DNA from 2 places in the Sporolactobacillus sp. BBK16-2 genome. Region 2 is predicted to be linked to the other one. Evidence: a T-box and tRNA genes for the amino acid it is inferred to sense, from the RefSeq annotation. Region 2 holds a T-box; the other holds one or more tRNA genes.

Region 1 (3,414 bases), 680 kb from region 2:
GCTTTTAATGCCAATCTATAGTTAAAATGAATGTCCACAACAAGCGGGATATGAATCTGTTTTTTTATTTCCGGAATTGCGAGTGCATCTTCCATGTTTGGACATGCAACGCGAACCATTTGGCAGCCGGCATCTTCCAAACGGTGAATTTGTGCGACCGTTGCCGCAACATCTCTTGTTTTCGTTGTCGTCATACTCTGTATAATGACTTCGTTGGATCCGCCAATGGTCAGGTTGCCAACCTTGACTTTTCTCGTTTTCGTACGATGTGTAATTTCAGACACGAGCGATTCGCTCCTTTATAAATAAGTGAATGATTTGTGAATCTTTCAGTATGGTCAGTATACCATGAATCTGCTCGGTTTGCCTGAAATAATACCCGTATGAAAGACTTTACACAACTGATTCCCATTCATTAAGGAGTTGATGCTGCCGATGAATCATCTGTCTGGTCATAACTAGGAAAAGCATAAGTTTTTCCGATCTGAAGATGGTTGGGATCAACAGAGGGGTTAAGTACAGCGAAATCTTTCAGCACTTTTTCTATTGATTGCTGATTTTCATTGATTCGCTCAGTAATTGAGAGCAATGTATCTCCGGGAGCAACAGTGACTCTTTGATAGGCGATCGCTGCTTTCTCAGATGCCGCGGGCCTTGCCGGCTCAGCTGCTGCTTGCCCTGCAGGAAGAGAGCCCGAGCTCAGATCTGCATAGCTTGTCCAACACATCATAATAAACAGGATGGTGAAGAATCTTTTTTTTATCACTTTTTTGCTCCGTTCAAAACGTATTTACGCCAAAGAAGGCGTTATTAACATCTATATGCCGGGCTGCTGTTTAATATGCTTGTTTTTTGAAATAAATCCAACATTTTTTTTAAAACCTTTTCCTCAATCATGGTGTATGGTTTAATTGATAATAGAAGAAAAAGACATATGTGCATAACATAGATAAGAGAGAAAAATGGTTTGTTTCTATAAAAGAGGAGGAACGCAATGGAACTGCTCACATACCCAGCGGGAGGGTTTATTGTCATTTTGCTTGCTGCGTGCTTTTTATTCGCAGAATTGCTTGTCAAGGCAAAAGGGCTGCTTGCACTGACCGGTAGCGGACTTTTTATTTTCTATTTTTTACATTTTCTTACGGATCAAGCATCGCCTTGGATCTTTTTATTGCTCGTAGGCGGTCTGCTCCTCATTATCATTGACGGCAAGTTGTTTACAACCGGAATCATAGGTATATTTGGTTTTATACTCATGGTGCTTGGATGTGCGCTTCCGACCCCATCGCTTCTTTATGGCATGCTGGTTGGAATTGCCTTTGTTATTGGATCCTGCGGCTCGCTTTTCTTTCGAAAAATATTGCCTCAACGCGATTATTTAGGCAAATTGATGCTGCATGACAAGCTTTCCAGCGATAAAGGCTATAATTCCATAAACAGTGATTATCACGAACTGATTGGTAAGGAAGGGAAGACAATGACTCCTTTCCACCCGGTTGGCACGGTGAAAATTGATGGAAAAAATTATAGTGCAATTACTGATGGTATCTTTTTGGAGAAGGATATTGCCGTTAAGGTGATCTCTGTTGATGGAACACGTATATTTATTGATCAGGTTGACAGGGAGAGCTAAGGCATTATGACCGTGATTGAACAGTATGGATTTTTTATAAAAAAAGATGTTGTCATTTACAACCAATTATGGTATATTATTTCTTGTCGTTGGGACAGGCATTAATGATTAAAAGATTTTATTGACAAGCCTCAGCGCTTGTGATAAATTAATTCTTGTTCTGATTTTGTTCCACAGTAGCTCAGTGGTAGAGCAATCGGCTGTTAACCGATCGGTCGTAGGTTCGAATCCTACCTGTGGAGCCATGGCGGTGTAGCTCAGCTGGCTAGAGCGTACGGTTCATACCCGTGAGGTCGAGGGTTCGATCCCCCCCGCCGCTATTTTTTTACCTCACTTCACAATGGCGGTTATGGTGAAGTGGTTAACACACCGGATTGTGGTTCCGGCATGCGTGGGTTCGATCCCCACTAACCGCCCGTGGACCCTTAGCTCAATTGGTTAGAGCTGACGGCTCATAACCGTCCGGTTGTAGGTTCGAGTCCTACAGGGTCCACCACTTAACATGGAGGAATACCCAAGTTTGGCTGAAGGGATCGGTCTTGAAAACCGACAGGGGCTTCACGGCTCGCGGGGGTTCGAATCCCTCTTCCTCCGTTGGTTATACATAAGTATTATCCTGCAAACACCTGGAAGTAGCCATTTAAAGGCACTTCCGGGTGTTTTATTATTTTCCGATTGTCAAAGAAAAGCAGAGAAAATTAAATCATTTTGCGCAGATTTTGCATTTTTTTATCATGATAAAAGTCATCCGTCATATCATTGAACACGTTCAGCTAAATGGTTATAGGGAATGCGGTATCGTGATCATGTTTTCATGTCTGGTGGACAGGTCTCAGTTTCTATTCACCTTGAAGATGGTAAATACGTAAATAATACGATTTCACGTCAGAATACAGGCGATATTTCTTTGACAGGATTTCGGTGCGACTTTAAAATAAAACATAGGTTTGCCATGAACTATTGAAACATTGGATTTTTATTGATGAACAGAAATCACTGTGTTTTTTTCCGAATGATCTTAGTTTCGTGTTCTAAAAATAGGAATGAGTAACGAATACATATGGCTGGTACATGACACATCAAAAAGAGATGATGTACTTGGGACTTGCCGCCAAGGAGGGGAAGAAGTGGCTAAGGAAACAGTGAAAAATAAAGGAACAAAGCACAATTTGCCAATGAGGCTGAATATACTCTTTCTTGTCGTGTTTGTGGCGTTTGCCGGATTAATTCTCCGACTTGGCTACATTCAAATTGTCAGAGGAGATTATTACAAAGCACTTGCAAAAGATAACAATACGCAATCGGCACGAATTGAATCGGCACGAGGAAAGATTTTTGATACGAACGGGGTGACGCTCGCGGATAATAAAGCTGAACTGGCGGTTGTGTATATACGCAATGCCGGAATCAGTGCGGAAAAGGGGTTGAAACTTGCTCGAAAGCTTTCCAACTATTTAACTTTGGATGGAAAAGCGATTTCCCGCATTTCAACGAGGGATAAGCGCGAGTATTATATCCTTACCAAATTCAAGAAGTTAAGTGATGCGTATAATAAATACTTGACGCCTGCAGAACAGAAAAAATACGCAAAGAAGCAAGGTCAATTGTACAAGCTGCTTCTATCCAAAGTCCCAAAGTCCGAACTAAAGGGCTATTCAAAAAAAGACGTTCAAATTATGGCGATCCAGCATGAATTTAATCAAGCATCCAATTTGAATCCTTACATTATTAAAAGAGGCTTGAATGTTGCTGATAAGGAATATATCGATGTAGTGGATCAC
Region 2 (3,414 bases):
ACGAATAATATCCGCTCCATATTGCTGCATCACTTTCATTGGATCAATGACGTTTCCTACGGATTTGCTCATTTTCAGTCCTTTGCCATCAAGAGTGAACCCGTGGCTGAGCACTTGCTTGTAAGGTGCATGACCGGTAACAGCAACCGATGTAGCCAATGAAGAATTGAACCAGCCGCGATATTGATCGGATCCTTCAAGATACATGTCTGCAGGACGACGCAATCCTTCACGCGTTGTCAGGACACCTTGGTGCGATGAGCCGGAATCGAACCAAACATCCATGATGTCTGTCTCCTTCTTGAAGATGCCGTTCGGGCTGTGTTCCGATGTAAATCCTTCCGGCAGCAATTCCTTCGCATCCCATTGAAACCAAATGTTCGATCCATGTTCACGGAACAGATCGGCAATGTGCTGAGTGGTTTCATCAGTGATGATCGGTTCGCCGTCTTCGCCATAGAATACAGGGATCGGAACGCCCCAAGCGCGCTGTCGCGAGATACACCAGTCTTCACGGTCTTTGATCATATTCGTCATGCGTACATCGCCCCATGACGGAACCCAATGCACTTCGTGAATCGCTTTTAAAATATCGTCGCGAAAAGCCTTAATTGATGCAAACCATTGTTTTGTCGCTCTCCAGATGACCGGTTTTTTGGTTCGCCAATCATGTGGGTAGGAGTGAGTGAACGTGCCGACCTTGAGCAGTGCGCCGACTTCTTTTAACTTTTCAATGACAGGCTCATTTGCTTTCTCATAGAACATACCTTCAAATCCAGGTGCTTCTTCAGTCATGCAGCCGCGATCATCAACAGGACAAAGAATATCCAATCCATATTTTTTGCCGACATAAAAGTCATCAGCACCAAAACCTGGGGCAGTATGCACGCAGCCGGTACCTGCATCCAGGGTCACATGATCGCCGAGAATCATTAATGAAGGACGATCATAGAACGGATGGCGGCAAACGACATTTTCCAAATCCTTGCCGCTGACCGTGCGCAGCACTTGAGGATTTTCCCAGTCGAACGTCTTTGTCAGTGATTCAACTAAGTCAGCTGCAACGACATATTTATGATCCGCAACGTGAACGACACTGTACTCAAATTTTGGATTGACAGCAATAGCAAGGTTTGCCGGCATCGTCCATGGAGTTGTTGTCCAGATAATGACCTCTTCATCTGGATTCAGAACACCTTTTCCATCAGTTACATGAAAAGCAACATAAATGGAATAAGATTTGACATCCTTGTATTCAATTTCAGCTTCGGCAAGCGCGGATTCAGAGGAAGGAGACCAATAAACAGTTTTTTTATCTTTATAGATATAGCCCTTCTTTGCCATCTCACCAAAGACTTCGATCTGTTCTGCTTCATATTCTTTATGCAAGGTCAGATATGGATGATCCCAGTCTCCGCGAACACCCAGTCTTTTAAATTGCTTCTTTTGATGTTCTACCTGTCCAAGCGCATATTCTTTGCACTTTTCGCGAAGTTCAGCAACCGACATCTTTTTGCGGTCAATGCCCTTCTTGGCTAGCTGCTGTTCGATCGGCAATCCGTGCGTATCCCAGCCGGGAACGTAATAAGCTTTATAACCGGTCATTGACTTAAACCGAGTGATAATGTCTTTCAACACCTTATTTTCAGCATGTCCAATGTGGATATTGCCGTTTGCGTAAGGAGGCCCATCGTGCAGAATAAATGTTGGTTTCCCTTCGTTCACCTTTAAAGATTGTTCATAAATATGATCGTGATCCCACTGTTCCTGCATTTGTGGCTCTTTGGTCGGAAGACTGCCGCGCATTTTGAAATTTGTTTTCGGCATCAGTAGTGTCTTCTTGTATTCCATGTAGAACGCCTCCATCGTCTTTCTGTTTTTCTTTTTTACACCCTATATAAAAAGGCCCTTACATCCCAAAGGGACGGAAGGACCGCGGTACCACCCTAATAACAGACAAAGTCTGCCACTCATGATTATCTTAACGCGAATCAACGTCGGATCTTACTAACGCGGCAGTGCCGTGCGTTCAGAACCAAACTCAAGGGTGATTTTCTTCATTGCCGTCCGCGCTGGGCTCGCACCTTCTCCCGGCTCGCTTTGTGACCTTGCAATGAGTACTTTCCCTCTCATAGAAATAGCCAATAATATAATTGCCACGATATCTTAGGATTCTTGACCTCAACAATGTTTATGTAAGACAGTATATGCAATCAAATGCCTTGCGTCAAGCTTGTGACTGAATCATTCCGTCTTTTTGCGAATTTTCTTCGTTATCGTCGTCATTTCCCGCGGACATACTCTTCCAATCGTCGCTTTTAAGCAATTCAAGCTGTGCCTCAATCAGCATTTGGAAACGAGTCCGATATACATTCGCTTCTTTTTTCAATTCTTCAATATTCAAAGTGACTTTGCGCGATTTTTCCAGAGCTTCATTAATGATCCGATCTGCGTTTTTCTTTGCCTCCATCACAATCAGCTTAGCCTCTTTATTCGCGTTTTGCTTAACTTCCTCTGCCGTTTCCTGAGCTACAAGGATACTTTTGTTTAAAGTCGTTTCGATATTGGAGAAGTGGCTCAGTTTCTCATCCGAATTCTTAATTTTTTGCTCAAGATCCTTTTTTTCACGAATCAGAGCTTCATAATCCTTGATAATCTGATCAAGAAAATCGTTTACTTCATCTTCATCATATCCGCGAAATCCGCGTGAAAACGATTTATTATGAATATCCAAGGGTGTCAATGGCATCCTGGTCACCTCCAAGTCATTTTACAAACAATTCGTTTATTTAAGTTTACCATATTGTATACGAATTTTGTTCTTTTTTGTCAAGCCACCGCTTGATAATATTTTACTGCGGCCGAATCCCCGAAGTGACAAACAATCGCCTTCGCAAATTTCGAAGTCGCGTTTCTCTACGACTTCCCAATTAACTTTTGCAAGTCCTTTAGTAATGAGTTCCGAAGTCTTTGCTCTAGGCAAATGATAAATTTCAGACAAGACAGTGTCAAGTCGCCATGAAGACACTGTTCCATCAAAATTTTGCCATTCATCAACACTATGTAAAAGTGCTTGTCTTTTAATCGGTTCGCAGGAAACACTCATTTTTCCGACAGAAGTAAGATTGAGCATAAAATAGCTCTCCAACTCTTTTGCACAAATAAATTGAGCGTTCCCTTCTTTGACAAGCAAGTCACCGATTTTATCCCTCGAAACGCCCGTTCCAATTACCGAACCAAGCAATTGAGGATGGGTAATTAAGCCGAATTTTGATGGATAGCGAACTTCCAGATAGGCGAGTTGGAAGGGGTTGTCTTCTTCTTCAGCATACTGGGGAAGAATTAAAGCCCGAGCGCGCTCCGCATGATCATAGCCGCCGAAAAAAGAAAGACGAATGTCCTCCTGGTCTCCAA

Evidence for each region. A T-box is a leader RNA that pairs with one kind of tRNA and senses whether it is charged. The one in region 2 lies ahead of ileS (isoleucine--tRNA ligase), so its partner is inferred to be a tRNA-Ile.
Region 1: it encodes a tRNA-Ile, which carries the amino acid that the T-box ahead of ileS (isoleucine--tRNA ligase) is inferred to sense. The anticodon was not compared.

What each region holds. Positions count from the first base shown of each region.
Region 1 is NZ_CM187611.1:2,098,968-2,102,381, reverse strand. It holds gene ispG (flavodoxin-dependent (E)-4-hydroxy-3-methylbut-2-enyl-diphosphate synthase) at 1-284, opposite strand, end outside; gene yqfZ (protein YqfZ) at 416-766, opposite strand; gene AC6F33_RS10550 (NfeD family protein) at 995-1,633, shown strand; tRNA gene AC6F33_RS10545 (tRNA-Asn) at 1,804-1,878, shown strand; tRNA gene AC6F33_RS10540 (tRNA-Met) at 1,880-1,953, shown strand; tRNA gene AC6F33_RS10535 (tRNA-His) at 1,977-2,049, shown strand; tRNA gene AC6F33_RS10530 (tRNA-Ile) at 2,053-2,129, shown strand; tRNA gene AC6F33_RS10525 (tRNA-Ser) at 2,138-2,227, shown strand; gene AC6F33_RS10520 (peptidoglycan D,D-transpeptidase FtsI family protein) at 2,761-3,414, shown strand, end outside.
Region 2 is NZ_CM187611.1:1,418,881-1,422,294, reverse strand. It holds gene ileS (isoleucine--tRNA ligase) at 1-1,851, opposite strand, end outside; T-box leader at 1,918-2,142, opposite strand; gene AC6F33_RS07060 (DivIVA domain-containing protein) at 2,228-2,749, opposite strand; gene AC6F33_RS07055 (YlmH family RNA-binding protein) at 2,786-3,414, opposite strand, start outside.